Regions from separate parts of the Ruegeria sp. BHSB064 genome, predicted to be linked through region 1. Evidence: riboswitches for the same ligand, from Rfam matches in the RefSeq annotation. Region 1 holds a riboswitch; each other region holds the start of a gene.
What was found. A riboswitch is a leader RNA that binds a small molecule or an ion and turns the genes downstream of it on or off. The one in region 1 is predicted to bind cobalamin.

Region 2: linked by a shared signal. The riboswitch ahead of AC2FNU_RS02735 (DUF1636 family protein) and the one ahead of AC2FNU_RS18710 (DUF1636 family protein) in region 1 are both predicted to bind cobalamin.
Region 3: linked by a shared signal. The riboswitch ahead of AC2FNU_RS21795 (DUF4198 domain-containing protein) and the one ahead of AC2FNU_RS18710 (DUF1636 family protein) in region 1 are both predicted to bind cobalamin.
Region 4: linked by a shared signal. The riboswitch ahead of AC2FNU_RS23445 (hypothetical protein) and the one ahead of AC2FNU_RS18710 (DUF1636 family protein) in region 1 are both predicted to bind cobalamin.

Annotation. Positions count from the first base shown of each region.
Region 1 is NZ_JBXWSB010000096.1:6,159-14,921, reverse strand. It holds gene AC2FNU_RS18740 (YbcC family protein) at 1-1,587, opposite strand, end outside; gene AC2FNU_RS18735 (proton-conducting transporter transmembrane domain-containing protein) at 1,603-3,153, opposite strand; gene AC2FNU_RS18730 (LysR family transcriptional regulator) at 3,269-4,159, shown strand; gene AC2FNU_RS18725 (FecCD family ABC transporter permease) at 4,162-5,172, opposite strand; gene AC2FNU_RS18720 (ABC transporter substrate-binding protein) at 5,174-6,124, opposite strand; gene AC2FNU_RS18715 (ABC transporter ATP-binding protein) at 6,137-6,913, opposite strand; gene AC2FNU_RS18710 (DUF1636 family protein) at 6,910-7,266, opposite strand; cobalamin riboswitch at 7,506-7,703, opposite strand; gene AC2FNU_RS18705 (D-lyxose/D-mannose family sugar isomerase) at 7,803-8,468, opposite strand; gene AC2FNU_RS18700 (carbohydrate kinase family protein) at 8,484-8,763, opposite strand, start outside.
Region 2 is NZ_JBXWSB010000006.1:58,210-66,972, forward strand. It holds gene AC2FNU_RS02715 (protein-L-isoaspartate O-methyltransferase family protein) at 1-387, opposite strand, end outside; tRNA gene AC2FNU_RS02720 (tRNA-Cys) at 614-687, shown strand; gene AC2FNU_RS02725 (SLC13 family permease) at 1,023-2,879, shown strand; gene AC2FNU_RS02730 (NAD(P)-dependent oxidoreductase) at 2,960-3,916, opposite strand; cobalamin riboswitch at 4,063-4,279, shown strand; gene AC2FNU_RS02735 (DUF1636 family protein) at 4,374-4,748, shown strand; gene cobW (cobalamin biosynthesis protein CobW) at 4,750-5,805, shown strand; gene cobN (cobaltochelatase subunit CobN) at 5,809-8,763, shown strand, end outside.
Region 3 is NZ_JBXWSB010000145.1:295-8,851, forward strand. It holds partial or broken gene AC2FNU_RS21780 (energy-coupling factor transporter transmembrane component T family protein) at 1-51, opposite strand, end outside; gene AC2FNU_RS21785 (NikL family nickel/cobalt ECF transporter subunit) at 51-632, opposite strand; gene cbiM (cobalt transporter CbiM) at 629-1,240, opposite strand; gene AC2FNU_RS21795 (DUF4198 domain-containing protein) at 1,246-2,031, opposite strand; cobalamin riboswitch at 2,161-2,363, opposite strand; gene AC2FNU_RS21800 (LacI family DNA-binding transcriptional regulator) at 2,578-3,738, shown strand; gene AC2FNU_RS21805 (ABC transporter substrate-binding protein) at 3,735-5,090, shown strand; gene AC2FNU_RS21810 (carbohydrate ABC transporter permease) at 5,148-6,380, shown strand; gene AC2FNU_RS21815 (carbohydrate ABC transporter permease) at 6,380-7,588, shown strand; gene AC2FNU_RS21820 (MGH1-like glycoside hydrolase domain-containing protein) at 7,594-8,557, shown strand, end outside.
Region 4 is NZ_JBXWSB010000184.1:267-6,238, reverse strand. It holds partial or broken gene AC2FNU_RS23470 (NUDIX-like domain-containing protein) at 1-221, opposite strand, end outside; gene AC2FNU_RS23465 (bifunctional 2',3'-cyclic-nucleotide 2'-phosphodiesterase/3'-nucleotidase) at 405-2,273, shown strand; RNA gene ffs (signal recognition particle sRNA small type) at 2,313-2,411, shown strand; gene AC2FNU_RS23455 (alpha/beta hydrolase family protein) at 2,460-3,320, opposite strand; cobalamin riboswitch at 3,454-3,674, shown strand; gene AC2FNU_RS23450 (hypothetical protein) at 3,632-3,790, shown strand; gene AC2FNU_RS23445 (hypothetical protein) at 3,765-4,172, shown strand; gene AC2FNU_RS23440 (protein-tyrosine phosphatase family protein) at 4,175-4,675, opposite strand; partial or broken gene AC2FNU_RS23435 (DNA polymerase III subunit gamma/tau) at 4,849-5,972, shown strand, end outside.

The DNA of each region.
Region 1 (8,763 bases):
ATTGTCGTTTAGCAGGCTGGCCAGCAGCCGAGCGCTGACGTCCCCTGCATGACCACCGCAAGCGCCGCATTGCAACGCGCTTTCGTGCGGATTGTTGGTAACATCCGCGCCATGCCCGGCCAGCATAACGATGCGTGCAAAATTGCTTGTCAGCGACATTGCGCCCAAAATGGTTTTCGCAGTATCGACGCGTGTTGCCAAATCCATCGAAGGATCCAGTTTCGGGGCGGGATCAAACTTGCTTGTCTTGCCACTGGTCGCCAGCGAGTCCCGAAGCAATTTTCCCGCATAAACCGGTCCGGTCGCTTCGACGAAGGCAAAGGATGACACAGCTGCCAATTTGAAGCGGCCCCAAGCACGTTTCGCGCGGGCAGTATAGCGCCGATCGAGATCGGACAGCGTGTCTTCTGCCGCCTTGGACGTAACATTGGGGTTCAGAAGAACGGGTCCCCGCAGTTCGGTCACGTCTGACCCTGCGCATTTATGCGCGCTGGCCAACCCGAAGAACCCGGCAAAGCCAATGGTTTCAATGCCCGCATCCTGCGCTTCCAGCGCCCGGCGAAAAACTTCGGACCGGACGTCAATACAGAACGCGGCCTGAACCATGGGGCGGCCTTCGGTTGCTCTTGGCTGAGATCCGGACAAAGCCTGACCCAGCTTGCGCTGTTGTGCCCGTTCAGCGGCATCTTGGAGAATGGCGTCAATCACCATGTCACGGGACGGTGTGATCGGCGTTTCGTGTATTGCTATGGTTTCCGACCAACGTGCCGAAATCTGATCGCGGTACTGATGGAACAGCGCTTCTTCAAACACCATCCGAATGGCAAGCAGTTCCGCCGTTGTTGTGTCGGTCTGACCCTGAAGCTCGGCCTGCCACAACAGGTAGCGTGCATATTGCGCCCAACCGCCCAGCGTGATCAGCCAGCGATGAAAGGTTGTCCCGGCCGCCTCTGGCGTCACGCCCAGCGTTTCCGCAGCCCGTCCGATGGCCCGCCATTGAGAACGGTTGGTGGCCGCCACAAACGCGCCAAAGCCTTTCAACCCATTGATTTCCGGCGTCAGGTCGCGCGAGGCAAACTCCCGCCATGCACTGAACGCACCACCGGCACGGCTGGGCTGCCACAGGGCCTGACCTTCGTCGAAATGGCTTGCGGCCCAAGCTCCGATACGTTCTTCGATCAAACCCGGCCAGTCGATGCCTGATACGTCTGCGGCGAGATCTGCAACCGTAGGCAAAGGGGCAAGAGGTGCGGCGTCGTCGGTCAAGGCAGCCGTCACATCTTCGAGCTTTGGTGGATCAAAGCGGCTCTCGACATGAGAAATTGCCTCGACCAGATCACCGTCAACCATCTCGCCGGTTTTCAGCTTTTCGGCCATGGCCTGCCGGTCAGGGGTGATGCGTACACCAGCGACCCGACCAAGGCGTGCAGCTGTCACGGCGAGCGTGTCTTCAGTCTGGCCGAGGAAGGGGTTAACAGCGACGTTGGCCGCCAGCGGAAATAAAGGGGGGATCTGGCGCACCGCGTCATTTGCAATCGCGACCAGTTCCAAAAGCGGAGCAGGATAGCTTTCGTGTTTCATATACATGTCTGATCCCCTTTTTTACAAAGTCCGACGCGTGGACCATCCGTCCAGCAGCCGGTCAAAGATTGCATTGGCATAAAGTCCGTTGGACAGATGAACCCGGATACCAGCCGCCGCAGGATGCGAGGCCCAAAGCGGGAAGGTCGACTGAGCCAGTGCCACAGCACCAAAGCTGATCAGAGCCAGAACGATCAGAGCCCATTCCAGCGGTCCTGCAGCGGGTGTGGGTGGCAACATACCGGCGGTCAGATGCTGCGCTGCAATTTGCAGCACGAAGTAGCTGACAGATGTTGCTCCGGCATAGATGACGGTGCGACGGGTCAGGGCACCCGGGGCTGCATCCGCAAAGCCTTGGGCCAGCAGATAAGCGACGCCGAAGATCAGGATAACGCCCAGTGCGATGGCTTGGACAGATTTCCCTTCGATTCCGAATACCGAAGCGACCACGCCGTAGATCAGAATGCCGGTTGCGAAAGCCAGCAATACGTTGCGTGCGCTTGGCACAGCCACTGGCCCCGGCCGACGGATCGCCGCAACGTTGCGCACGGCTTCACCGGCGCTTAGGAAGGCATGCGCTTTGTAAAGTGAGTGCGCCACGATGTGCAGCAGCGCCAACGGGAACAGTGCCAGCCCGCATTGCATGATCATGAACGCCATCTGAGCGATTGTGGACCATGCCAGAGACGTCTTTACCGCGGGTTGCGTCAGCATCACCAACCCGCCAAACAGCGCAGTGAACCCGCCCAGCATGACCAGCAGGGCCATGATGCCCGGTGCGACCAACATCACGTCAGCAAAGCGGATCAACAGGAACCCGCCCGCATTAATTACGCCAGCGTGCAGCAGGGCCGACACCGGCGTCGGTGCTTCCATAACCTCGGTCAACCAGCCATGGACAGGGAACTGAGCTGATGCCAGCACGGCTGCCAATGCGATCAACAGGGCCGCAATAATTGTCACCACGGTTGGTTGCGCCGATGACAGGATCGTGGCGATATCGGTCGTTCCGTAGCCGATGATCAACAGAACCACCGCAATCGCAAGCGCAGCTTCGCTGAGCCGCGCCACAACGGCCTTTTTACGTGCCGCGCGCTGCGCCGTTGTGCGTTCGGGGTAGAACAGCAGCAGTTGATTCAACGCCAGACTTGTCGCGATCCAGGCGGCAAAAAGTTGAAGGATGTTGCCGGACATGACCAGCAACAGAACCGAGGCAAGCGCAACGGACATCCATCCGGTGAACGCACCCTGTTTCTGCTCACCATCCATATAAGTCGCCGAATAGCGCAGGACGATCCAGCCAATGAAGCTGACCAGAACCAGCATCGTGGCGCTCACCGCGTCTAGCCGTACTGACAATCCGACGCCCCAGAACCCGATCAGTGCCGATGTTCCGGATCCATTCGCAATCAGCAATAATGCGGACACAGCAGACACCGCAAAGGCCACCAATGCAGCCCATTCTGCGATTTGAGGTACATTACCCGGTCGCATCCCCGGATGGCGGCTGCAATAGTAAGCCGATACCAGAAGGATGACTGGACTGAGGAGGGGTAGAAGCAAGTAGCTCATGCGTATGTCCCTTGACGTTCAATGCTGACTCGACGTGTTCAGAGACACATATTTCGCACCACATCATATGAAAAATACATTGTTTGATAAAAAACGTTCGTATATTTAGAACGATATGCCACTTAACTATCATCATCTCCGCTATTTCTGGGCGGTTGCCCATGACGGCAACCTGACCCGCACTGCACAACGTTTGAATCTGTCTCAGTCCGCCTTGTCCGTGCAGATAAAAGAGCTGGAAGATCGCCTTGGCCATCCGCTGTTTGAGCGCAGAGGCCGCAAGCTGCACCTGACCGAAGCCGGGCATATCGCGCTGGACCACGCGGATGCGATTTTTGCGACGGGTCAAGAGCTTGTGGCAACCTTACAAGATGCTGGAAACACACGGCAGGCGCTTAGGGTAGGGGCGCAGTCCACCCTGTCACGGAACTTTCAGATTCGCTTTTTGCGACCGATATTGGCGCGTGTCGATGTCGAGGTCATCTTAAGGTCTGGCAGTCCAAGTGAATTGCTGGAAGGGCTTGAAACGCTGAATTTTGATCTGGTCCTTATGAACCATGAGCCCGCGAGTGACAGCTTGACCAGCTTTGTCACGCATCATCTGGCCGAACAACCGGTCAGTATCGTTGGAACCCCGGATCGCCTTGACCCGACCCGCCCAATACGGGATTTGTTGGAAGAACAACCTTTTATCTTGCCCACAACCAACAACAGTGTTCGTACAGCGTTTGACGCTATGGCCAGCCGCATGTCGGTGCGCCCTCAGGTGGCCGCCGAAGTAGACGATATGGCCATGATGCGGCTTCTGGCGCGCGAGGATATTGGTCTGGCTCTGGTGGCCCCGATCGTTGTTCAGGATGAGCTGAACTCGGGCCGTTTGGTCGAGGCAAAAGAGCATCCGAAGATCAAAGAAAACTTCCACGCAATTACGTTCAAGCGCCGTTTTCCTAATCCCTTGGTGCAAGAGCTTTTGTCAAACGGGCCGGACACGCCGGCTGATATCTGACGTCAATCACCGCGCGCGGATTTGAACAGGTATAGGAACACAAAAAGAGACCCGATCGACGTTGTTACGATTCCCACGGGCAGTTCTTGTGGGGCCAGAAGAAGGCGGGACAGAATATCGGACATCGTCAGCAGGATGGCCCCTACGATGGCTGAAGTAATCAACAGGTTTCTGTGCAGCGTACCGGCAATGCCACGTGCGATATGAGGGACCATTAACCCGACAAAGCCAATGACACCGGCCACGGACACAAAGCTTGCCGTCGCCAATGCAGCAACAAAGAACATACTGAAACGCAGACCTTGAACAGGTATGCCCAGTGAGGACGCCGTGAAGTCTCCGGTCAAAAGGGCATCCAGCCAGCGACTACGGTAAAGAGCGTAACTCAGGATCAGGGCTAGTCCTGTCAGAACCAGTGGGAATGTCTCCCACCGTGCAAGGCCCAACCCGCCGAGCATCCAGAAGATGACTGAATGCGCCGCGCGGTTATCACCGGAAAAAATCAAATAGTTAGTGATGGCGGAGAATAGAAAGGACACGGCCAAACCGGCCAGAATCAGTTTCTCAGGCGCACTTGTACGCAGGCCCTGAACCAGTGCCAGAACAATACCCGAAGCGATCAAACCCCCGCAAAATGCCGCCAATGGCAAGGTCCAAATACCCAGTACATCACCCGTGACAGTGATCACCAAAACCGCCCCCGCAGCCGCGCCCGAGGACAGGCCAAACAAGAATGGATCGGCCAGGTCGTTGCGCGTGGTTGTTTGCAAAACCACACCAACAACCCCCAGACCCGCCCCGATGACCGCGGCGAACAAGGCGCGGGGCAGGCGCAAATCAAAAACGATCCGGTGGAGCGGGGACATGTCGCCCTCGGTCAGGCCTGTTCCAAGACCAATCGCAGCGACCACGTCCCGCACGGGAATTTTAGTTGTTCCATAAACGATGGAAAGCAGCAAAAGGGCGATCAGAACGATCGCCCCCAGCAAGATCGAACGGCCCAAATGGACCATATCAGTTGGTCTCCGGGTGCATTGCCTTGACCATCTTTTCAATGGCCTCAATGTTTGCCGGGCCGGGTGTCAGCTCTTCATAGCGCAGGCCGATCCAGCGCTCGTTCTTGACTGCATCGGTTTGAGACATGACAGGATGATCTTTCAGGAACTGGAAGGTATCTTCTGCACCGTTTCCTGTCTGATAGTCCAGCAGAACCAGGAATTCCGGGTTTGCAGCGGCCACGGTTTCCCACGACGTACGGCCCCAGCTGGTGTCCATGTCATGGGTCACATTCTCTCCGCCAGCAGCTGCGATCATCGCGTCGGGTATCGCAAATTTGCCAGCGGTAAACGGAGCGTCAGCTGGCCCGTCCAACAGGAAGACACGGGGTTTTGGTAGATCAGCTGTTTTGGCTTCGATAGCGGCCAGTTGGTCTTTCCAGCCCGAGACAAGCTGTTGTGCCTTGGCTTCGACGCCCATGACCTGACCCAAGCGCATAACGTCCCCAAACAGCAGGTCCATGCTGGCCTCTGGGCGGTCTTTGTTCAAATGTACGCAGCTTTCGGTCAGGACCATGGTCTTGATGCCGAAAGGTGCCAGGGTGTCCGGGGTAACCTCTCCACCCGGCTGCATACCGTAGTACCATCCTGCAAAGAACATGTCGGGTTCTACAGCGATGAGGTTTTCAACAGTGGGGTATTTTGGTGCAAGCTCTGGGATATCACCGCGCTGCGCATCAAAGTCAGGGCTTGTCTTGTACCAGCCGGTGATGCCGGTCAGGCCCACGATCTTGTCTTGCAGACCCAATGCAAACGCCATGTCGGTCATGTTCATGTCGTGAACAACGATCCGCTCGGGCGCGGCTTCAAAAACCAGCGGTTCGCCGCAATTGTCCACTGTGATGGCTTCTGCGGCCGCGCCGCTTGCCAGGCCAGTGAACAGAGCCACAGGCCAAAGTTTCTGCATCATTGTAAGCTCCTGTTATGATGACAGTTTTCGTTTTCGGATGTCCAACGCAGGGATCATGCGGCCTTCATGCTGAAAGCACAGATAATCCACGCCAAAGGTGTCGCGGACGCGTTCCGTGGTCAGCACTTCGCTGACCGGCCCATATCCCGTCAGGCGTGTGGATTTCATCAAAGCCACATGCGTTGCGAATTCCGGGATCATGACCAGATCGTGGACGATCATGACCACCGTGACGCCCAACTCGGCCACCAGGGACAACATGTGCCCCTTTGCGTCGGGATCCAGATGATTGGTCGGTTCGTCCAGAAACAACAAGGATGGGTTTTGTGCCAAAGCGCGTGCGATATGAGCACGCTGTCGCTCGCCGCCAGATAGCTGGCTCATCGGCTTTCGGGAAAGATGTGACAAACCGGTTGTTTCCAGAACTCGATCGAGGTCTTCCCTGTGCTCGGTAACCGATTTTTCAGCCCGAATAGGGATTTGCCCAAGCGCAACATAGTCCCGCAGACGCAGCCGACCGTCAGGCGTTTCCTGCTGCCCGACAACCGCGATGGTGCGGGCGCGCTCATGCGCGGACAGTGTGCGTAAACTTTGGCCTTTGATCCGCACATCACCCAGCGCAATACGTTCTATTCCGCAAAGCAGCTTGAGCAGCGTTGTTTTCCCCGCACCATTCGGTCCCGCTATTGCCAGAATCGAGCCTTCGTCCAAGCCGAACGACACGTCTTGTAGGAGGACATCGCCATTCAAAGCGTAATATTCGAGACCTTCCACTGACAGAAAACTCATGACATCCTCTCGGTTGGCAGGGCCGGTATTCGCGACAAGGTCTTGGTGAATAGCGCGGGCGGGCGTTCGGTTGCACTTGTCCAACCATCGGAACTAAGACGATATTGCTCGGCAAATTCCGCCACTGCGTCCAGATCCAGTTCCGTGTCGATGTCGCCAAACAGATACTGCGCCTTTCCCGGTGCCTGAAGGCCAATGGTGGTTGGTTGGGAACAGCCCGCCATGCAATCAACTGTTCGTATTGCAAATCCTTCGGGCAGTATTGGTGCCAATGCGCCAGTCACTTGATCGGTGGACATGGCACCAGTGCAGGTCGCGCACACAAGAATGAAATGATCAGCGGTTTTCGTCATTGCGTGTAGCGCTTACAGTGGGATGGAATAATATGCAATGTTATAACGTAACGGTAAACATTGCTAACGGCACAGCAGGCTGTCCCGGCACCGCAGAAGTTGGAGAAGAGTTTGTTACTGTCAGTCACCCTTAACACTGTCCGCTCCGCTTGAAACCAAGCGCGGACAGAAGGTGCCACCAATGTAAACACGCGAAAAACGTGCCATCAAAGCCTCCTTCCAGGACGCCCCGCCCCGGGTTGGTTGAACATCGGATGGCAGGTCTCCTGACTTGCGGGTCTAGGCTCGGCCCACCTTCCCAACCCTTTCGGGGTCAGTGGTGCTTTGGCGTCGCTCTCCGCTTACAGTTGCGGGGGCAGTCACGGACTTGGCAAAATACTGTGCCGCACCGTATTCCCATTTTCATCCCTTACGGAACCATCCCGCTCAGCTAGTCTCGCAGTGCTTGACTTGTCAAGCGGGAGATTGAGTGGCTTTGGGCGAAATCACTTGGGCTCAGCCCAGTTGCCTGTCGGAAATTGCCAGCCCGGTCTGCGTCAGTAGTCGGAAACCAATAAGAAATCTGGCGCGGCATCTTCTTCGATTTTTGAAAATCGTGGGATCGGATCTTCAAACACATTATCCGTGCGATCGTCATTCACGGTCGAAACCTCGCCAATAAGGCAATCGCCGTGCTCGGCCCAGAACGCGTGCCAGATCCCCGGCATCAGGGTTACGCTTTGCCCCGGTTTCAGGCGTAGATGCTCGCCCGGTTGCAACGTGACCGGGCAGGCATCGCTGGGCACTGTGACCGGTGTTTGCCGGTCGATGCCACCCTCTGGGTCAGATGCATAGATCTCAATCACCAGATCACCGCCACCCCGGTTGATAATGTCTTCTGCCTTGACGATGTGGCGATGCATAGGAGACAGTTGTTTCTCTTTCGAGATCAACAACTTTTCGGCGTAAAGCATTCCGCGCCCGGACTTCAAATCATTCACCTCGCCGTTGCGCAGGGTGAAGAGGAACAGGCCCAGCTCATCAAACCGGCCCTGCGCGTAGTCGGTGATGTCCCACCCCAAGCCGCGGCTGCGGATCGTTTCCGCCAACGGGCTGCGCATCTGTTCGGGGGACCAATTAGCGAAAGGCGGCAATACGGCTCCAAAGGATTGGATGAAATGCTGCGCTTCGGATTTGATGCGATTTATGTCAGATCGTTTCATTGGTCTTTCCAAGAATTATAACTCATGAGCCCAGGGCGGTTCAGCCCCAGCACGAGATACGGTTACAGCTGCAACTTCAGCACCCAGTTCCATGGCTGCGCGCAAGGCGTTAGGAGTTAAGTTGCGTACAGCAGGTTTTGTCAGATGCCCGGAGCGGCTGAGACCGGTGAGAACACCTGCATTGAACGTGTCCCCCGCACCGATCGTATCCACGACCTGCACCGGTTTTACCGGCACCGTCACTTGCGATCCATCCGCCAGATACCCGTTTGCGCCATCGCCGCCCCGGGTCACG
Region 2 (8,763 bases), on a different contig from region 1:
GATGGCATTGTCGACATCCGCTTCGGCCAGAAGGCTTTGCGCCTCAGCCGCCAGTGCTTCGTTACTTTCCACACCAACTACCAACTGAGCCATACGCGCGGCCACCGCAGTGGAATACCCCATGGCCGGCGCGATATCGAGAACCATCTCATCATTCGAAATGTTCAACGCATCCAGCATTTTGGCCAGTGTCCGCGGCTCAAACATCGCGCGCCCGTCGCCCATATCGATCAGACCGTCGACATAGGCAGCTTCACGCTGAGCATCCGGTACGAAATTTTCGCGGGGAACGCTCAACATTGCTTCGATGATCGGGAACTTGGTGACATCAGAGGGTCGGACCTGTGTATCAACCATTGTGCGGCGCCGGGCTGCGAAATCTGTCATTGGGTATCTCGTCTCATTCCCATGGATGTCCGGCTTGTGCCACATCCTGACCCGACCAGCAACGGCCCTGTTGCCGCAACCCAGCCAAGGTGTTGAAATAATCCGTCACCAGTTGCTGTGAAAATCAATCTTGTCGCCAAATTTGCACGCAATCCACTGGACGCCCTCCAGGAAAGCTGCTAAAACCCCACGCACACCACGGCAAGTATTTGATTTTACTTGAAAAGGCGAGTTGGCGGAGTGGTGACGCAGCGGATTGCAAATCCGTGTACACCGGTTCGATTCCGGTACTCGCCTCCACAACATCTCCTTACCGCGTTTGCATTGAGCTTTTCGAAGCTTTTGAACCGAACCTTTTGCCGCGATTGTTCTAGCATATGGGTTTCCTTCACACCGCAACCCAAACAAACAAGAACTGCCGCCTAAAGTCATGCGATCAGGCAAAGCCTCTCATGTGTTTGTTAAGAGGCGTAGGGGCATCCTCTGAATGAACGCAATCGCATGAGTAACTTTATGTCTAAAACTGGGTCAAAAACGAAACTTCATGACAGCGCAGATGAAATGAATTAAGTGTTTATTCAAGAAAAGTAAAAAGTTCTGGACGTATTGTGGAACACATAACCTTTACCTTCGAGATGGGTGTCGTTTGCGCTCTTCTCGCTTTCACCGTTTTCCTGTTTGTGTCCGAGATCGTCAGAATCGACTTGTCCGCCATACTGGTCCTGGTTCTTGTCGGTCTGCTTAGCTATGCGCCCGGCCTTGAAAATCTGGCGGATGTCCCGCGTCTTTTCGATGGGTTCGCTTCCAACGCGGTCATTTCGATTATCGCAGTCATGATCGTTGGTGCTGGCCTGGACAAAACCGGCATCATGAACAAAGTTGCGGCCGTCATTCTGAAATATGGTGGCAAATCGGAAGGCCGTGTGCTGCCGATCATCTCCGGTACCGTTGGCGTCATTTCGTCCTTCATGCAGAATGTGGGCGCCGCGGCATTGTTCCTGCCAGTTGTCAGCCGGATATCCACGAGGTCCGGCATACCGCTGTCGCGCCTGCTTATGCCGATGGGGTTCTGTGCGATCCTGGGTGGTACGATGACGATGGTGGGGTCCTCACCGCTGATCTTGCTCAACGACCTGATCCAAACGGCCAATAACGGCTTGCCGGATAATCAGAAAATGCAGCCATTTGGGCTGTTCTCGGTAACACCGATCGGGGCGGTACTGATCCTGACAGGAATCGGGTACTTTCTGCTGCTGGGCCGCTGGGTTCTACCTGCGGCGGAAGGGGCCGACAACACGGGCACCGGTCAGGGCACACAAGAGTACCTGCAGCGGGTGTATGGGTTAAAGGCAGACGTATTTGAAGTTGTTGTGCCTGCAGACAGCCCACTGGTGGGGCAGATCCTGGCCGACATCAACCACGAGAACCACCTGTACATCATTTCAACGTTCTATCGCGGCAAAACGTCAATGGTTCAGGTTCTGACCGCCGAAATCGCGGCCCCTTGTCGGCTGGCGATTGTCGGGCGGCGCGGCGAGGTGGAAGTTTTTGCAAAGAAATTCGGTTTGACGGTCCTTCCCGATCTGGATGTTTTTGTGGAAGAGTTCGCACCCACCAATGCCGGCATCGCCGAAGTGGTCGTGACCCCCGACAGCAAACTGATTGGCAAATGCCCGCGCGAGCTTTTGTTTCGCAAAACCTATGGCATGTCGCTTCTGGCCATTCACAGAGGGGAAGAAACGCTCAGCCACGTGGAGACCGAAGATCATCACTCCACTCAGATCGGGCTGGAAAAGTTCCATGCCGGTGACATGCTTGTCGCGCACACACGATGGGACAATCTGATGCGGATCACGCGTGATCCGGATTTCGTTGTGGTGACAAGCGACTTTCCGCAAGAGGAACTGAGACCTCAGAAAGTCGGGTGGGCGCTTGCCTTTTTTGCTATTTCAATATGCTTGATCCTGTTTACCGATGTACGCCTGTCGCTGTGTCTTCTCACCGGGGCAGCTGGCATGATGTTGACCCGCGTTCTCAGCGTAGATGAGGCTTACCGCGCCGTTGGATGGAACACTGTTTTCCTGCTTGCGTGCCTCATACCCTTGGGGCAGGCCGTGCAGAACACCGGCACAGCCGCATGGATCGCACAGCAGATCATGGTCATTCTGGACGGCTGGCCGCTTTGGTCGCTTCAAACAGGCATTGCCGTTCTGGCAACTGCCTTTTCGTTGGTCATGTCGAATGTCGGGGCTACGGTACTGCTTGTTCCGCTGGCGGTTTCAATTGCTGTGGCTGCCGGAGGCAACCCAGCTGTCTTCGCGCTGACGGTTGCCATCTCTACCTCGAACAGCTTCATCATCCCGACCCATCAGGTCAACGCGCTGATCATGGGTCCGGCCGGGTACAAGGTCATGGATTTCGTCCGTTCAGGCGGCATCATGACCGCGCTGTTCCTTGTTGTGTCATTGGTGATGATCAACGTTATGTACTAGCGCGGCAATCGGGGCCGGATTTCCGGATTAGCCCACCGCGATTGCCGATGACATTTCGTTGGTAAGCTCAGGCTAAACCTCTACGCCGAGCCCCGGCCTTGCGGGACAACCTCATACCCCGGCTCTTCCGGTTCATCATCTTCCATCTCCTGCGGGAAACCGGGGGCTGTTATGTCCAAACCCGTCGCCTCTTCCAGACGTTTGATGATATTCGGCGACAGCTCGCGATCCCCATACCGGGCAATGCCATCTTCAAAAATCTTGATCATGACCGGGTTCATTTCCAGAGGCACCCCCGCGCGGTCTGCAACCTCCTGAAACAGACCAATGTCCTTTTTGACCAAATCCATAGTGAAAGAAATATCGCGCGAACCGTTCAGGATGACCTGACTTTCGGTTTCATGCACAAAGGACGTACCGGACGAGATTTTTATCGCCTCATATGTCGTGTTGAGATCCATACCCGCCGCCTTTGCCGTGACCAGAGCTTCAGCGCAGGTGATCAGGTTGGCCGTGGCCAGATAATTGGTCAGCACCTTCAAAACCGAGGCTGAGCCCAATTCACCAGTGTGCAAAACACGCCGCCCCATGGTGGTCAGAAACGGCAGAATCCGTTCAAAAGTCGCACGATCACATCCCGCGAAGATCGAGATATTGCCGGTGGCCGCCCGATGGCACCCGCCCGAAACCGGGCAGTCCACTGCCGCGCCGCCGCGTTCGATCACTTCGGCTCCCAAACGCTTGACCTCGGCCTCATCGGTTGTCGACATCTCCATCCAGATCTTGCCGGGGCCCACTTCGGGCAGCATCTCTTGCATGACCGCATCTGATGCCGCAGGCGATGGCAGGCAGGTGATGACCGCATCGCAATCACGCATTAACTGTGCGGGGCCTTCTGCCGCCTTTGCACCGCGGGCGACGAACTCGGCCACCAGATCCGTGTTCAGATCGTGTACCGTCAGATCAATCCCGTTTCGCAGCAAGGATCCCGAAAGCTTGCCGCCAACGTTTCCCAACCCGATGAATCCTACTTTCATATGTCGCCTCTCCCTGCTGGCTTGTACCCGTCATGCGACCACGGATTTATCTGACCATTCATGCCGCCCAACGACAACCACAGGTCGCTTTTCACACCCGCCCCCTGATGTTACGCGCAACGCGCTTGACAAGCGGGCCAGCGGTGCCGCATGACCCATTCGTTGGTGTCGGCAAGAGCCGATGAAAAGGGAATGCGTCAACGGATCTTCCGCCAAACGCAGCCGCCCCCGCGACCGTGACCGGAGAGGGTGCCCAATGCCACTGGCCAAGGCCGGGAAGGCGGGACATCCGACAGAGGACCTAGACGAACCGGCCCTCTGACATCCGCAAGCCGGGAGACCTGCCAGCACCCGAAGTTGAAACCGGGCGGGGTGTTCCGGTATCGGGTCCATGTTGCAACACGTGGCCCGCTTGAAACCCCGTCCCCCGCGAAGAGGATTTGGGGGGATGAGAGACATGACTGAGACCACACCGGTCGAGCTGCTGGTCTGCACGACCTGCCGCCGCGGGCTGCCCGTCGAAGACGATGCGCAACGCCCCGGCACTTTGCTGCACCGGGCATTGGAACAAGCCGAACTGCCCGAAGGCATCACCCTGAAACCTGTCGAATGCCTTTCGAACTGTGATCAGGGCTGTTCTATCGTGCTGCGCGGCGGTCCCGATCGCTGGACTTTCGTTTACGAAAATCTGAACGAAGTGGACCATGTCGATGTAATCGTCGACGGCGCGACCAAGTATCTGGCCACCGAAGATGGCCTGGTGAAATGGCGCGAACGCCCTGAACATTTCCGCAAAAACTGCGCCTCGCGCATTCCCCCGATTGGAGCCTGACATGTCGAATCTCGAAAAACTTCCCGTCACCGTGATCACCGGCTTTCTGGGCTCGGGCAAAACCACGCTGGTCAAGCACCTCATGCAGAACCCGCAGGGCAAACGTCTGGCTGTTGTCGTCAATGAGTTTGGCGATGTCGGCGTGGATGGCGATATCCTGAAATCCTGTGCCATCCCGGATTGCCCTGCGGAAAACATTATGGAGCTGGCAAACGGCTGCATCTGCTGTACCGTGGCCGACGACTTCATCCCAACCATCGAAGCCCTGATGGCGCTGGAGCCGCGCCCCGAGCATATCCTGATCGAAACCTCTGGCCTCGCTCTGCCCAAGCCGCTGCTGAAAGCGTTCGACTGGCCGGATATCCGCTCAAAGATCACTGTCGATGGCGTGATCGCTCTTGCCGATGCCGAGGCCGTCGCCGCCGGTCGCTTTGCGCCGAATGTCGAAGCTGTCGATGCCCAGCGCATGGCTGACGACTCGATCGATCACGAAACGCCGCTGTCCGAAGTGTTCGAGGATCAGATCTCGTGCGCCGACATCATCCTGTTGACCAAGCCCGATCTTGCAGGGCCCGAAGGTGTGGCCAAGGCCAAGGAAGTCATCGCCGCCGAAGCGCCGCGCCCCCTGCCTGTTGTCGAAGTTGCCGAGGGTGTCGTGGATGTCCGCGTTGTACTGGGTCTGGAAGCGGCTGCCGAGGATGACATGGATGCCCGCCCATCGCATCATGACGGTCATCACGATCACGAGCATGACGACTTCGAAAGCATCATCGTAGAGTTGCCGGAACAAACCGACCCTGCCGATCTGGTTGCCAAGATCGAACGTTTGGCGACCGAGCTGAACATCCTGCGCGTCAAAGGCTATGCCGCCGTTCAGGGCAAACCCATGCGCCTACTTGTTCAGGCCGTCGGCGCGCGCGTCCGTCACCAATACGACCGCCCATGGGAACCGGGGGAAGAACGCCGCTCGCGTCTGGTGGTCATTGCCGAGCATGACGACATCAAAGAGGCCGAGATCCATGCGATCCTTGCAGGCGTGACCGAGGCCGCCGAGTAACCCATGCACGTCGTCTTCCGCGAAAGCCACGGGCTCGAGGAAACCGAGACCCCGACCGATCTGGGCCAAAGCCCGGCGGATCTGGTTGTCTTGTCCTTCTCGGACAGCGACCTCGGCGCTTTCGCGGCGGGCTGGCATCGTGGCGGCGGGCCCGAAGGTCGAATGCCAACGCTGCGCTTGGCCAATTTGACCGCGCTCAAGCACCCGCTTTCCGTCGACACCTATGTCGAGCAGACGCTGGACGGTGCCAAGGGTATCCTGATCCGCCTGATTGGCGGCGTGCCGTACTGGTCTTACGGCCTGCAGCAGGTTCTGGCGCTGGCGCAGGCCAAGGGGATCGCGCTGGCTGTGCTGCCTGCGGATGGGCGCGAAGATACGCGGCTGGATGATTATTCCACCCTGCCCGTTTCAACGCTGCGCCGTCTGGCCCATCTGTGCGACACCGGTGGTGAGGTCGCAGCGCAAGCCGCATTGGCCCAGATGGCCTTGGCAGCCGGGCTCTATGCCGGGCCGGTGATGGGCGCAAAGACCCTGCCTGAATTCGGGGCGTGGTGCCCTGATCGCGGCGTGATCCCCGCAGAGGCCGCGTTCGAAGACGACGCAAAACGTATCGTCGTCACGTTTTATCGTGCCTATCTGACATCGGCCGACACCGCTCCTGTCGCAGCTCTGATCCGCAGTTTGCGCGCGCGCGGATTTGCGGCGGTGGGCCTGTTCGCACCTTCGCTCAAAGCGCCAACAGCTGCCGATTGGTTGCGCGAGACTCTTGTGGCGTTGGCCCCCGCTGCCATTATCAACGCCACATCCTTTTCGGGCAAAGGCGCGTCTGGCTCGTCTCCGCTGGACACTGCAAATGTACCGGTATTTCAGGTCGCTCTGGCCACCTCGCGGCGCAAAGCCTGGGCCGAAGCGGAACGCGGTCTTTCGCCCGCCGACCTAGCCATGCATGTTGTACTGCCCGAGGTAGACGGGCGGATTTCGGCGGGCATCGCCTCGTTCAAAGAACCGGGCAAACGCGATCCTCATCTGGAATACTCACGCTTCGCCCACCGGGCCGAGGCCGAACGGATCGAAGCCATTATCGACCGGGTATCAGGCTGGCTGCGCCTGAACGACAAACCGAAGGCCGAGCAGACCCCCGCGCTGGTGCTTTCGACCTATCCCGGCAAAGACTGGCAGATGGCCCATGCGGTGGGTCTGGACGCGCTGGCATCTGCCGAGGCGATGCTGTCCGATCTCCAGAACGAAGGCTATGACACCGCGCCAGCAGAGCCGATCGCCGAGACTCTTTTGGACGCCCGCATTTCCTGGCCGCTGGAAGAGTATTTGGACGCGCTGGCCCATCTGCCCGAGCAATTGCAAACCGACCTTCAAACGGTTTGGGGCAAGTGCGAAGACGATCCCGCCTTTGCAGACGGTGCATTCCACTTCACAGCTTTGCGCCGGGGCAAAGCACTTGTCGCGCTGCAACCCGAACGTGGAACACCCGAACTGCGCGATGACGATTATCACGACCTGTCGCGCACGCCCCGTCACAGCTATGTCGCCTTTTATCTGTGGTTGCGCAAAGGTCTGGGTGCGGATGCGCTGATCCATATCGGCGCGCATGGCACGCTGGAATGGTTGCCGGGCAAATCTGTGGCCCTGTCTGCCGATTGCTGGCCCGAGGCGCTGATCCAAGACCTGCCGGTGATCTATCCTTTCATCGTGAACGATCCCGGCGAGGCCGCGCAGGCCAAGCGTCGGATCGGGGCCGTCACGCTGGGCCATATCCCACCGCCGATGAAGGAAAGCGGGACGCCGGGCAGAATGGTGAGGCTGGAATCATTGCTGGATGAGTTCTCGAACGCAGACGGGTTAGACCCCAAGCGCCGCGACCGTTTGCAAGAAGATATCCGGGACGAAGCACAAGCCATCGGGCTGGAAAACGATCTTGGATTGGATCGGGCCACCTGCACAGCCGAGGCGATCACCCGGATCGACCGTTTTGTCTGTGACATCAAGGAAAGTCAGTTCGGTGACGGGCTACATATCTTTGGCCGCGTGCCCGAGGTGGCGGGTAATTTCGACCCGACGGCTTCGGCCCATGCTGAACGAAATGCCCTGATCGATGCGCTCGCGGGCAAACGGATCGAGGCGGGTCCATCCGGCTCCCCGTATCGCGGGCGGTCGGACGTGCTGCCGACCGGGCGGAACCTGTATACAATCGACCCACGCTCGGTCCCAACCCGCGCAGCCTATGCACAGGGCGTCAAACTGGCCGAAGAACTGGTGCGCCGTCATCTGCAGGAAGAAGGCGATTACCCCAAAGGGCTGATTATAGACCTGTGGGGCTCAGCCACCATGCGCACTGCGGGCGAAGAATTCGCCATGGCACTGCATCTACTGGGCGTCAAACCCGTTTGGGACAAAGGTTCCGAACGGGTGTCGGGCATCGAAGTCCTGCCGATCACCGATCTCAGCCGCCCTCGTCTGGACGTGACCTTGCGCGTGTCGGGCCTGTTCCGGGATGTATTCCCGACCCTTTCGGCGCTATATGGTCAGGCCGTTCGTGCGCTGTCTGCGCGTGACGAAGCGCCGGACTGGAACCCCTATGCAGGTCTGGCCCCTACGGCCCGCGTATACGGCCCGGCTCCCGGCAGTTATGGCGTCAACATGACCCAATTGTCCGAGGTCTATACGGAAGAGGCGCGCGTTCAGGCAGGTGAGGCGTGGCTGGAAGCCAGCTCTTTCGCGCTGGAAGGCGACCATATCGCGCAGGACAAAGACGGTATCACTCAGCGCGTGGCCAATGCCGACAGCTTTGTTCACCTGCAAGACCTGACCGAGACCGACCTGCTGCTGGCCAATGACTACGCTACGCATGAGGCCGGATTTGCCGCAGCTAAGAAGATCACCGGCGGCAGCGCGCAGCTTTACCATCTGGACAACACCAACCCGGAAAACCCGCGCGCCCGA
Region 3 (8,557 bases), on a different contig from region 1:
GGCATCAACCTCGGCCAGCGTCTTTGCCTGGGGTTCCAGAGCATGGGCCATCAGGCGGCCATTTTCCGGCGTGCAGAGACATAAAAGCCGATGCCGAACAGACCGATAATGTAGCCGATCCCACCCAGAACGGTCTGCAAGTCGTTGTGTTCGCGATAGGCTGCAATCTCACGACGCAGGGGGCGGGTTTCGTCTCGTACCGCTTGGGCAATGACTGCGCGTTCCTCGTCGGTTAGTGACGCAACAGTCACCGTCGCTATGTCGGTTGCGGTTTCAACCTGCGTAACAGGTTTTACAAGCTTGGGATCCACACCCAAAATCTCGGCCACTTCCTCGGCTGGCATGGCGACTTCGGCAATATGACCAGCGCCCAGATCTGCTTTGAACGTGTGCGCGACGGGTTCGGTGGGGGTGTAGAGGAAGAAGCCATCGGTATCGGTGACTGTTCGCCCCAGTTCAGCGCCATCGGGGCCATAAACGATAACGTCTTGGTTTTCAGCCATGTCGCCGTTGGAAAAGCCCAATTCACCCTCAATCGCGTCGCCTGCGGGAAAGACCCCTGCGATAACTTTATGGGCCAGCGCAGGAAGCGGGGTAAGCAATACCGCAACAACGAAAATCAGCTGTCTCATACCGGAGCACCCCTTAGAAAGAGTTCAGGCTTGACCTTGCGGGCCAATAGAATGGCAAAACCCGTAAGTACCGCTTCGATTGCCATGACGGGAATATGGGCAAAAAAGACCAGTTTTGCCGCTGGTAGGAATGCGTCACCAGACAGAGCCAGTGAGACAGCGACAAGAGCCGTCGTGGCCGCAATTGAAAACGCTCCGCCGATGCCACCCCAAATAGCGCCCTGCACCGGAGAGCCTCGTGCGATCAGACGACCAAAGATCATCCATGTCAGCACCGCCGGAAGCGCGATGTTGACCGTGTTAATCCCAAGCACAGTCAAACCGCCAAAACCGAAAAACACGGCTTGAAGCAGCAGGCCAACAAACAGCGCTGGAAAAGCGGCCCAACCAAGCAAAAGCCCGGCCAGACCGTTCAGGATCAAATGCACAGAGGACGGACCAATCGGCACATGGATCAACGAGGCAACAAAAAAGCAGGCCGACAGCACGCCCGCGATGGGAATTCGGTCCAGGTCCAGCGATTTCAGCCCCACAGCAACGCCGCCAGCCGCTGCGATTGCACCGCTGATCACAACTGGGTTCGAAAGGGCTCCGTCCACGATGTGCATAGGGGTTACTCCAGATCCCAGGCGCGGATCCAGATCACAGCATCCTGGCTCAGTTCTTTGCCTTCATGTTCGGTTTTTGGGCCCGAACCCAGAGCAGCAAAACCCCAGTAACCCGCTTTTGGTACGCCAAAGGTGAAATAGCCGTTCTCATCTGAAATCGCGACCAATGACCCACCCGGAAGAGGGGATGCCGTGGCATCTTTTGCACCGCTGCCTGCCAAATCAGGTTCTGCAGCCATGTATTCGATTTCGATCTCAGTACCAGAAACCGGTTCACCTTCGCTCAGTACGCGGCCGGTAAAGGTGGAACCTGCAATGACGTTATAAGGCTTGTTCAGCGGCAGAATTTCGGTCGCCAGACCTTGCGGTTGATCCCAGTCGGTGGGCAGTTCATTGCGGTTCAGGTAAGCCTTTGTGATCTGCTGGATATAGATATCCTCGGATTCTTCGTAATAAGGCGCAGGTACCGTCACCAGCACATAGTCGCCGGAACGTTTCACCGGAACCGAACCAAGAAATGCTTTGGCGCTGTTCTCGGGGCCGTCGAACGTGGTTTCTTCCAATGTACCCAACAGATCGATCTTTTCGCCGTTGTGGATCACATAGAACTCTTCCGGCTTGTCCAGGCTCATCACGTGCCCGGCTTCAAAGGGATGCCAGAAGACCAACTTGACCGGAACGTCACCCGGACGCTCGATCATGGTGTCTTCGGTGTATTCCAGCAGGAAATGAGCCTGCGCCAGCGCTGGCATTGCCACGACAACTGCCGCGGCCAACAAAAAGTGTTTCACAAATACGTCCTTCTCACGTCGCGCCTTCCCCGGCACGCATTGATTTTTGACATTGGGGAATGCGAAACTATTTGCCCCAACGGGCAAACAGATCCGGCGCACACCCCGTCGCCGATGATGAGCGCCCCTTCCGGGGGCGCATGTTCGGCAGGTCTCCTGACTTGCGGGTCTTCACGCTAAACTGGCCTTCCCGGGTGTGCCCCAGTGGCGTAATCAGTCTCGCTCGCCGCTTACAGTTGCGGGGGCAGTTGCAGATTTGGCCAAGAATGTGCCGCACTGCATTCCCTATTGCCTCCGGGTGACTCCCCGGAACCGAACATGGCGCGTTGATGACAGAAAAACTTGAACACGGTCAACTCCCGATTGCGGCATTGGGAGGGTCATCTGCGAATTCCGGAGGGGTTCTGATTGCAACTTATCGACTGCAATCATGTCCAAGAGAGGGGTGTTGCGACCTGTCTGCTGGTTGGAGGCGATTGTCAGGTGTGGGTTGAAGGTGTCATTTTTTTGTTGCCGAAACCGGTTTCGGAACAATTATATTAAAGAATGATGGCGAATCCCGAACTGCAACAGCGACAAATCCGATCCCGGCGCGCCACGTCGAATGGGCGGGTGAAGCTTGAAGAATTGGCTGATCACCTCGGCCTTTCGAAAAGCACCGTGTCGCGGGCACTGAACGGGTATTCCGACATCTCAGAATCAACGCGAAAGCGGGTCGAGGTGACGGCGCGCAAGATGGGATATCGCCCGCTCAGCCACGCTCAGGCCATTCGTACGGGGCGCGTGCGTGCCATTGCCATGGTCATCAACAGTGAAGAACCGGACCGGCACAATCCATTCTTTCAGGACTTTCTTGCGGGCGCTTGCGAAGCCGCCAGTGCATCCGACTGGACGATGACAATTTCGACCGCGAAATCGAAACAAGACATGCTAAATGTGTTGAGTCGTCTGGTCGAAGAACGAAAGGCCGATGGATTCATCCTGCCGCGTACCGAAGTCGATGACGCGCGGGTTGGGTACCTAAGCGACCTGCAGGTGCCGTTCATCCTGTATGGTCGGACAGGATATGGTCGGACCGGTTTTCAGGACGATACGTCTTGGTTTGATATTTCCGGCGAAAAAGCCATGAGCGACGCGGTCGAACGTCTGGTCCGTTTTGGTCACAGCCGCATCGGGTTTGTCGGCAGTGATCCAAAGTTCAACTACAGTCACCTGCGTCGGGATGGCTATGTCGACGGGCTTAGGGCTGCAGGATTGCCGGTCGATCCTGAATTGATCCGCGACGGGGCCCGCACCCGCGAAGAAGGGGCCGCTGAAGCGCGCGCTTTGTTGCGCCTGTCTGTCCCGCCGACCGCGATTGTCTTTGCGACGGATCAGGCGGCATTGGGAAGCTACCCTGTGTGTGCAGAATTCGGTCTTGAAATCGGGCGTGATGTCTCGGTCCTTGGATATGACGGAATTCCGGAATGCCAATATGCCAGCCCCGGGCTGACCACGTTCAGCGTCGACTCCAAACGGGCAGGCGAACGCCTAGCAACGATGCTGATACGTCAGACCCGAGGGGAAGAACCCGCATCTTTGCGCGAACTCAGCCAGGCGACGCTGATCGAACGCGACTCTGACGGGCCGCCACTGCTGACTTCGAGTGAGTTGGCGGAAAAAATCAAACGATCCATGGAAGACAATCGGGGAGGAAACCGACCATGAAACTTACACCAAAAGCAGCCAGGCTGATGCTCGGCTCGTCGTTAGCACTGGCGCTGACGGCCATGTCGGTACAAGCGGACACGATCCGCTTCTGGACAACGGAGGAGCAGCCCGAGCGTCTGGCGAAACAGCAGGAAATGGCCGACCAGTTCAAGGCTGAGACCGGTACAACGGTCGAAGTGATCCCTGTCACGGAAACGGATCTGGGTACCCGCGCAACCGCAGCCTTTGCTGCGGGCGATTTGCCAGATGTGGTTTACCACCCGTTGCAGTACGCTCTGCCGTGGGCCGAAGCGGGCATTCTGGACACCGAAGCTGCGACCGAAGTGATCGAAGAACTGGGCGCTGATACCTTCGCGCCGGGTGCTTTGGGCATGGCTGCGTTCAATGGTGAAACCGCCTCGGTTCCGGTGGACGGCTGGACGCAAATGGTTGTCTATCGCAAGGACCTGTTCGATGAAGCCGGGTTGGAAGCGCCTGACAGCTTTGCCGACATTCAGGCCGCACTTGAGGCGTTGCATAACCCGCCAGAAATGTATGGCTTTGTCTCGGCCACCAAAGTCGACGAGAACTTCATGAGCCAGGTGCTGGAGCATGTTTTCCTTGCCAATGGCGTCTCGCCCGTTGGCCCTGATGGGTTCCAGCCGCTGGATGAGGCCAAGACCACCGAGGTTCTGGACTTCTACAAGGCTATTTCCAAAGCCTCGCCTCCCGGCGAACTCTTCTGGAAGCAATCGCGTGAGCTGTATTTTGACGGCAAAGCCGCGATGATCATCTGGTCGCCGTTTATTCTGGACGAATTGGCTGGTCTGCGCGACAGCGCCCCGCCGACCATTAACGATGACCCGACCTCTCGCGATCTGGCCAGCAAGACTGGTATCGTGACCAAACTGTCCGGCCCGTCGAACCCCGATGGCGCGGCCTGGGGTGATGTGCGGTATTTCGGCATCACCAACGACGCGGATACCGATGCGGCGATGGAATTCGTAAAGTTTGCGATGGATGACGGCTATACCCAGACGCTGGCCATTGCGCCCGAGGGTAAGTTCCCCGTGCGCCGTGGTAATGCAGACAATCCGACTGCGTTCTCTGAAGCCTGGGCGGAACTGCCCGTCGGTGTCGATCGCAAGGCCCCTCTGGGCGAGCTGTACGAACAGGCGATGATCGACGAGATTGTTGGCGGTCTGGACGTGGCGCAGCGCTGGGGCGTGGCCGAGGGTCAATTGGCGCTGGCGTCAAAAATGATCAACTCTCAGGCCATCAATCGTGTTGTACGTCAGTATATTGATGACGAGATCGACGCAGCCGCAGCGGTTGCAGCCATGAACGAAGAGCTGGCGAAGGTTCAGTAATCAAGTGGCAACTGCAGCGGCGTGCGCGCCGCTGCACCCAACCCTTCGAGGTACCCCATGACTTCGGCCACCCCACCGACCGGAACCGGGGCGTTAGCCAAACGCGAGGCGCGTCTGGCCTGGACGCTGCTGGCTCCGACCGTGATCAGTGTATCGCTTGTGGTGATCTTGCCTTTGCTGGCAATCTTCTGGATCAGCTTCAAGCCATTTACCCTGTCCGATCTCCGTCCGCCTGCACCGGTTGTGCGTGAAAGCCTGCGCGGATCGGGCGACGATCTGCGGATTGAATACCGCCTGCGCAACTCCAGTCAGGAGATCGCAATTAATGGCGTCACCCTCAGCGACGTTCTGCCCGATGGTGTCATTGCGAGGGAGGTTGTTGCCCCCTGTGTTTTGGACGGACAAGACCTGTTTTGCGATTTCGGCACTCTGGAAGGGGGGCAGCGTGAGCGTATCCGCATACCTGTTGACGTGAGCGGCGACCCCGATGCGTTTGAAGACGTAATCGAAGCGTCAGAACCGCGTGTAACTGGAAGTGGGCCGAACGTTCTGACCAACTTTGAATTCAGCCTCGAAAACTATGCTCGCGTCTTTGACGGGTCCGAGTTCTGGGGCGTGCTTTGGGTAACGCTGTTTTACACGGTGTTCGGGACCATTGGCGCTTTGGTCATGGGCCTGTTCGCGGCGCTTTTGCTGAACAAAAGCTTCAAAGGGCAGGGGTTCATCCGGGGCCTTTACCTGTTTCCCTATGTTGCACCGGTCATTGCGGTGGCCTTTACTTGGGTCACGTTGTTTGATCCGTTTTCTGGTTCGGCCAATGCGCTTTTGATCCAAATGGGCCTGACCAGTGCGCCGATCAATTTCTTCGGCGAACGCCCTCTGGCCCTGATCATGGTTACAGTGTTCGAAATCTGGCGCTATTTCCCGCTGTCTTTCCTGTTCATTCTGGCGCGGATGCAATCCATTGATAGCAGCATGTATGAAGCGGCTGATATGGATGGCGCGTCGCCCTTCCAGAAGTTCTGGTTGCTGAGCATCCCACAACTGTTGGGCATTTTGTCGGTGCTGTTCCTGCTGCGCTTTATCTGGACGTTCAACAAGTTCGACGACATTTTCCTGCTGACCGGCGGTAACGCGGGTACCCGCACACTGACCGTAAACGTCTATGAGCAGGCGTTTGCAATCTCGAATATCGGGGCAGGCGCGGCGGTGGCGGTGGTCATCCTGATGTGCCTGATTGCCTTCAGCTTTGTCTTCTTCCGCTTCATCAGCCGTGAGGAGGGTCTGTGATGCGCAAAGGTTTCATCACCGGCCCGGTTCTGGGCGCGCTCTGGCTGGTCATCATTGCCAGCACCGTCGCTGTCACCATGTCCTTCGCCACCGGCGCAGCGTTTCGCCCGCAGGTGGGGTTGAGCCTGATCTGGGGCGCGGTGGCAGGTCTTACCTACGTTGCGTTTCCAGCGCGCCACGCCCCGGCGCGTCTGGCGATTTCTGTGTTGTTGGGTTTGTCGTGCCTAAGCGGTTTGGGTCCCGTTCTGATTGGCCCGGATACGACGCTGCAGGCAAGTCTGATCACGGTCGTCGCGGTTGCGGTCGTGATGCATCTGTCATTGGCCGAGATCCTCAAAGAACTGCCCTTCGCCGAACTGACACGCCATGAATTCGAAGATGCGGTGATCCGCTTTTGTACCGGGTTTGGCTATATCTTTTTCACGGCCATTGTCGTCATCCCATTCTATGTGATGGTGATGACCAGCCTGAAATCGCAACAGGCGCTATTGCAGAACCCGCTGGATTTCTCAGTAGACCTGAGCCAGGGCACCGCGTTGTTCCGCAGCTATACCGAACTGTTCCGCGACTTCAATTTCGGCACCTATCTCTGGACGTCCTTCTACGTCTCGGTCCTGACGGTGTTCATTACGTTGCTGTTCAGTGTCCCCGGTGCCTATGCGGTGGCGCGGTTCCGGTTCAAAGGGCAAAAGGCGTTTTCGCGGTCGATCCTGCTGATCTACATGGTGCCGATGATCGTTCTGGCGCTGCCGATTTACATCGCGTTTTCGCTGACGGGCCTGCGAAATTCGATCCTTGGCATTGTCATGATCTACCCGGTCACGACGATCCCCGTCGCACTCTATATGCTGCAAGGCTATTTCCGTGGCCTGCCCACCGAAGTGGAAGAGGCTGGTCTGATGGATGGTCTGTCGCGTTTGGCTGTGATTTGGAAGATCACCCTGCCGCTCAGCCTGCCTGCGCTGGCCTCGGTATCGCTCTATGTTTTCATGATTGCCTGGAACGAGTTCCTGCTTGCTTTCATGCTGCTGGACGATCCGTCGAAATTCACCCTGACCCGAGGCGTTACAATGCTGAATTCCTCGGAAATTCCCCGACAACATCTGATGGCTGGTGCGGTGATCGCCACTCTGCCGATCATGGCGTTGTTTCTGGGACTTGAACGTTTCATGACCAAGGGCCTGACTGCGGGGTCCGTCAAAGGATGACTGAGATGAACCAACATACAAACCCAGACCGCGAAGCGCGCAATATTCTGATTGCCAATGATCGCGGAGGTTACACGATCCCGACCGAGGGGCTGTACCCCTATCAATGGAACTGGGACAGCGCGATTGCTGCCCTGGGGTTTGCTGAATTCGACATCGACCGCGCCTGGACCGAGGTCGAGACGTTGTTCTCTGGCCAATGGACGGACGGCATGGTGCCGCACATCCTGTTCCACCAGCAGGATGACGGGTATTTTCCCGGCCCGGACGTTTGGGGGTGCAACGGCCCGATTTTGTCTTCGGGGATAATTCAACCACCCATTGCGGCGACAATGGTTCGCAAGATTTGGGAGCAGGACCGCGTCGCTGGCGAGCAACGCTTGCGCGAACTGTTTCCAAAGCTACTGGCCTGGCATCGCTGGATCATGAAGTGGCGTCTGGATGATCAGGACGCGGTCTGCACGACGCATCCATGGGAAGCCGGCCGCGATAACGCCCCCGACTGGGACAAGTCGATGGCCCGCATGGACGCTTCAGATGTCGGTGAATATCAACGCCGAGACACAACGCATGTAAACAGCGACGACAGGCCTACCAAGTTCGACTATGATCGGTACATCAAGCTGGTTCAGATTGGTCGCGAGGCCGAATGGGATCAGCAGATCCTGCTGGACAAGAACCCGTTTCGGGTTGCCGACCCAACGATGACATTCACAGCGTTGCGCGCTGCAAGAGATCTGTTGGCGATCAGCGAAAAACTTGGTCTTGAGGCCGAAGGGCTGCGAGCGGATGTCGACCGGCTGGAAAACGGCGCGCGGTCTTTGTGGAATGAAGAACTGGGCAGCTTTGATTCCCGTGATGCTCATACGGGTGAGTGGGCAGGCAGCATCTCGAACGCGTCATACATGTGCTGGTATGCGGGTATCGATTCAGAAAAGATGTTGGGGCGTTTGAATTCGGTTTTGGACA
Region 4 (5,972 bases), on a different contig from region 1:
ACAACCCCACCAGGCCCCGCGCTGACCAGCGGATGCGTCATCGGAAGCAATGCAAGCTGATCTAGCCCATCACCGGCAACCAGAACTTTCCCGCGCCAAATCATCATGCACTGTGCCGCCGGGTGGCGTTGCGCCGCCGCCAACGTATCGGCATTCCCGCGCATATGGGCCGCCCGGTTCAGGCCCGAGCCGCCAAAGGTCACCTGCTCTGCGTTTTTCATTGGATTTCCTTCTGGTCCCAGGCACAGGGCTGCCATGTCTCAGACCGCGTTGCAATGGCAATTCAAACTCTCGCGATGCGCGCACTTGCCGCCGAAAAGCCGCATGGCGGCCCCGGAAAATTCATTTAGGTTACGCTTTGTTAGATTTGACCAATAACTCTATTCAAAAGCAGACCATTCAAAGTGAAGCAAAACCCTTCGACGCGGGTATCTCCTGCAAAAGACCGTGGGCTTGTGCGTATTCTGGCGACAACCGACCTTCATATGAACCTGACAGGTTTTGACTATTACACCGATACTCCTGACCAGACGCTTGGATTGACGCGCACCGCCAGCCTGATCCGCAAAGCCCGCCAAGAAGCAAGTGATGCGTTGGTCCTGTTGGTGGATAATGGGGATGCATTTCAGGGAACGCCGTTGGGCGAGTGGGCGGTTCAGAACAACGTGCCGCATCCGGTCATGCAAGCCTTCTCGGCGTTGGAGTACGACGCCATAGGTCTCGGCAACCATGATTTTGGTTTTGGGCTGCCGGTATTGGACAATATCATCTTGCAAGCCCCCTGCCCGGTCCTGTGCAGCAACCTGCATCGATCGGGTGGCCTGCAAGCATGGCGGCGATATGCGATACTGGACCGCACCGTGCCGTTGGGTGGCAAAGAAATGCCCCTTCGCATCGGCCTTATATCCGTGCTTCCGCCACAAACCACCCGCTGGGAAGAGCATCATCTGAACGGAGAGGTTACAGCCTACGACATTCTATCCACGGCATGCGACCTGTCAAAACAACTGCGCGCTGAAGGATGTGACCTGATAGTTGTGTTGGCGCATTCCGGCCTAGGCCAATCAGAGCCCGTAGAAGGGATGGAAAATGCCGTCATCCCCTTGGCGACTATAGACGACATCGACGCCATTGTCGCCGGGCATACGCACCTGACCCTTCCGAGTCGCACAGACACCAACGCCCCATATCTCGATCCCGCAAACGGGCTGGTGCATCAGACCCCGGTTGTCATGGCCGGTTCGGCTGGATCTTATCTTGGTGTCATTGATCTTGTTGTTTCTCAGCGACCGAATGGCGGGTTCAGCATTGAAGAATGTCGTGTGGACTTGCGCCCGGTTTGCGCGGATGGAGTCGCGGTCGAGGAAGACGAGGACATGGTGCGTCTGTTCGCTGACGCCCATCGTCAAACCCGCAGCGCGGTTGCCAAACCCGTCGCGCGCGCATCAGAATCCATGCACAGCTATTTCAGCTTTTGCGCACCGGATCGCGGCTTGGCTCTGGTCGCTGCGGCACAGGCTGCTGCTCTGCGTCCATACCTGCAAGGGTCGGCGTTGGGCGAGTTGCCGCTGTTGTCAGCCGTGGCGCCCGGGAAAAGCGGTGGGCGCGCTGGCCCGCGGCATTACACAGATGTACCGGCGGGGGAAATATGCCTGCGTCACGTTGCGGACCTGTATCCGTTTCCCAATGAACTGCGTGCTATACGGATAAGCGGTGCCGACGTGCTGGATTGGCTGGAAATGTCGGCAAGCGTGTTCAACCAGCTTTCACCAGATACAGAAGCGGATCTCATCAACCCTGAACGTGCCGGTTACAATTTCGACGTTATCTTTGGCCTGTCCTATCAAATCGATCCATCGCAACCTGCGCGCTTCGACAGTGACGGTCGGCTCATCGACCCTGACAACAGACGAATTCGCAATCTGACAATCGATGGCCAACCTGTTCAGTCCGCACAAAGGTTTGTCCTGGCCAGCAATAATTACCGCGCCAGTGGAGGCGGACATTTTCCTGCCGCCTCTGCCGCCCAACGCATCAACCTACCGCCGCTCGATATCAAGGACCTGTTGCGGGATTACCTGTCTCATCGCCTTCCGCCCGATCCCATAGCGCGGCACCCCTATCCTTTTAAACTCACAGCTCAAGCGGGCGTAAATGCCTTGCTTCGAACAGGTCCCGGTGCCCTTGAACACATGGGTGAGTTGCACATGTTCAACGCCCAATTACTAAGTCCTGATGAAGCCGGGTTCGAGCGTATTCGCCTGACGTTCTGACGGGTTGTCTTTTGCCCTCGCCTTCCCTATATCCAGAGTCGAGAGGTTGGCGCGGGCGAGCGCCTCGCCAACCTGGTCAGGTCCGGAAGGAAGCAGCCACAACGAGCCCCGCTTGGGTCGATGTCCAACCTCTCACTTTCCCATCACATGCCTAATGGGTGATATGCAGTGTCACACCAAGCTCGTTCAGACGTCGATAAAGCGTGACCAGAGGGCCGCGTTGCGTCGGGCAAAAGCGCCAATATGCCCAACCTCAGACAACCCGAAATCAGCCGGTTTCAGCAGATGTCGTTTGGCCTCGGGGCCATAGAGATCAGCAAGCCGACATACCGCCTTGGGCGGAACCATCTGGTCATCTTCAAAGGTAAACAGATCCACCGGTTTTCCAACTTCTGCCCACCGCGCAGCAGGTAGCCCGGTTCCGATCTCGGGCAAGTAGCTCGAAGGTGCGGTGCACCATTTACGCCATTGCCAGTAGACCGATGCCGGCAAATCCGCACCAAAACCGATTGCCTTTCCGGGCAAGTAGCCAAGCGCTTTGACCAGCAACGGCGCGTGCCCGTACCAGAATACCCCGGCCAATCCACGGTAGGGCCATGGGTGATCGTTCAGGGTCACAAGCCCGGAACACACACAAATCATCCGGTCGATTTTGTCGATATCGGGCTGTACGGGTCCCAGCATGGCGCCTACAGAATGACCTATCGTCCATTGTTGTGCGCCGGGAAAACGCCTGCGCATTTCCGCCCGCGCCGCTGGCATGTCGATCAAGGCCCAATCCGCCATTGTCGCCCGCGCATCTTTCATGCGGCCGGTCAGTGAATGCCCGAAATCCCGATAGTCATAGGTCAGGCACGCCATGCCGCGCTCGGCAGCCAGCCAACGCGCGAAGTGGCGATAATAGTCGCGTGGCACGCCTGTGGCACTGTTCAGCACAACCACTGTGCCGGGTTCAGACAAGGGTCGGTACAGGCGCGCTGAAAGGGTTGATGACCCGGACGGAAAGAGGAACTCTTCGGTTAAAACCGTCTGTTCTGTATCCAACATAATCCCTGATCCTGCGCTGATAAAACGGCTGGCTTACCTTCAATAACGGAAACTCTACGCGGGAAGTTTTCACCCATCCAGCATGACCAAACGTCGGGGCCAAAGATCCGCTTGACTCGGAACTGGGTCAGACGCTAGCGATTGTGTGATGGTTCCTGCCCCCCACAAGGGGTCGGGATGAAAAGGGAACACGGTGCGGTTCCGTCTGGTCATCCGGACGCAAACCAATTCCGCGACTGCCCCCGCAACTGTAAGCGGTGAGCAATGCCGAAACGCCACTGGCCCCTAGGGCTGGGAAGGTCGGCAAAGCGATGACCCGCAAGTCAGGAGACCTGCCATCGGAACTGAAACCGAAACTCGGGCGGGGTGTCCGGGCAGGTCCTGACTGCAATTCGCCGTCCCACCTGACCCGATCCTCTGCCCGTCACGCGCGGAGGGCGCAGGATGATCTGGAAGACAAAGACGCATGAATACAGCGCAACGGTATGTCAGCGGGCGGGCAAAACCTGCCCCGCCCTGGCGCGGCTGGCGCGCTCGATTTCCGAGGCTATGACACAAGCCGCGGCTGTCACAGGCGACGACTTCGAGTTTGACGGCAGTAGTGAGCTTTCACATTGCGCCGAAGGGTGCCAGGCAATTTTCCAGGCACAATCAGACAGTGTTCGCGTGTTTTGTGACACGCAACCCGACGCAGCGATTGAAGACCTGAACCTTTATGCTGATCTGATTTTTGGAAACACGTTCAGCACCCTGCCATCTGGCATCATTGCAAACCCACCTTGCGCAATGATTGAGGTTGCAACCTTACGGCCCCGAAAAACCGTACACGCACCCGAACAGCTTTCGGCCTGAGGTCACACCACCTGCGCCGGGGAAACCCGGGCCGCCCAAGCCAGCTGCGCGTCTGTTTCCACAGCACAGGGGCGCAGCGCCCGCAGACGCTCCAGCGCCTTTTCTGCCCGTTCGCCGCACTCGACCATCAGACGCAGGACAATCATCCCCGACCTGCCGCAACCGCCCCGGCAATGCACCAAAACCCGGCCTCCACCGGTCAAGGCATGCCGGGCAGCGGCGCTGACGTCGGGCCATGCCTCTTCAATCGCCGCAGTGGGTGCTCCGAAATCTTCGATCGGCAGATGCACCCACCGGCTGGCGCGGCTTTGGATATCGCTGCCAAAATCCTGCGCCCCGTGCTGAAGCATCTCGACATCCGTCGTCATTGAAATGACCAGCCCCGGCTTCCACGCGGCAATCGTGTCCAGATCCGTCTCATAATCCCCGCCACGTCCGGGTATCGACGTCAGGGCAAGCGTTCCGCCTGCGACTTGCAGAGCATAGATAACCAGCTGCGACATGAACCTGTGTCCTCCACCAGGAACTCTTTACAAAAAATGAGTCTTAAATTTTGTTGGAACAGCTTAGTGCGAATCCGGTCGGAATCTAAATCAAAAATCATCGCGCCTCGCTGTGGACGCGGAAGGCGGTGGCCACTACGCTGAGCCGAAGCACCGAATCCGACCGAGAAAACATGACCGACACGCCCAGCCCCGCCTATCAGGTTCTCGCCCGCAAATATCGCCCGGAAACCTTTGCCGATCTGGTGGGTCAGGATGCCATGGTGCGCACCCTGAAAAACGCGTTCGAAGCGGACCGGATTGCGCAGGCGTTCATCATGACCGGCATTCGCGGCACCGGCAAAACAACCACCGCTCGGATCATCGCCAAGGGTATGAACTGCATCGGCCCCGACGGCAATGGCGGCCCGACGACCGAGCCTTGCGGGCAATGTGAACATTGCGTGGCCATCATGGAAGGCCGCCACGTCGATGTGATGGAGATGGACGCCGCCAGCCGAACCGGCGTGAATGACATTCGCGAAATAATCGACAGTGTCCGCTATCGCGCCGCCAGCGCACGTTACAAGATCTACATCATCGACGAGGTTCACATGCTCTCGACCAGCGCTTTCAACGCGCTGCTCAAGACGCTCGAGGAACCGCCTGAACATGTGAAGTTCATCTTCGCTACCACCGAGATTCGTAAAGTGCCGGTCACGGTTCTGTCCCGCTGTCAGCGCTTTGACCTGCGCCGGATCGAGCCCGAGGATATGATCGGCCTTCTGCAAAAGATCGCAACCGCCGAAAGCGCCCAAATCGCCGAAGACGCGCTGGCGCTGATTACACGCGCCGCAGAAGGATCGGCAAGGGATGCGACCTCGCTGCTGGATCAGGCGATTTCGCACGGGGCGGGCGAAACCACTGCCGATCAGGTCCGCGCTATGCTGGGCCTTGCGGACCGTGGCCGCGTTCTGGACCTGATGGATATGATCCTGCGAGGCGATGCCGCGGGTGCACTCATGGAACTGAGCAGCCAATACGCAGAGGGCGCAGACCCTTTGGCCGTCTTGCGCGATCTCGCCGAGATCACCCACTGGGTCTCCGTCGTCAAAATTACGCCCGATGCTGCCGAAGACCCGACCGTTTCCCCGGACGAACGGACCCGTGGTCAGCAAATGGCCGAAGCGCTGCCTATGCGTGTTCTGACCCGCATGTGGCAGATGCTGCTCAAAGCACTGGAAGAAGTCTCTGCCGCGCCAAACGCGATGATGGCTGCCGAGATGGCCGTTATCCGCCTGACCCACGTGGCCGATTT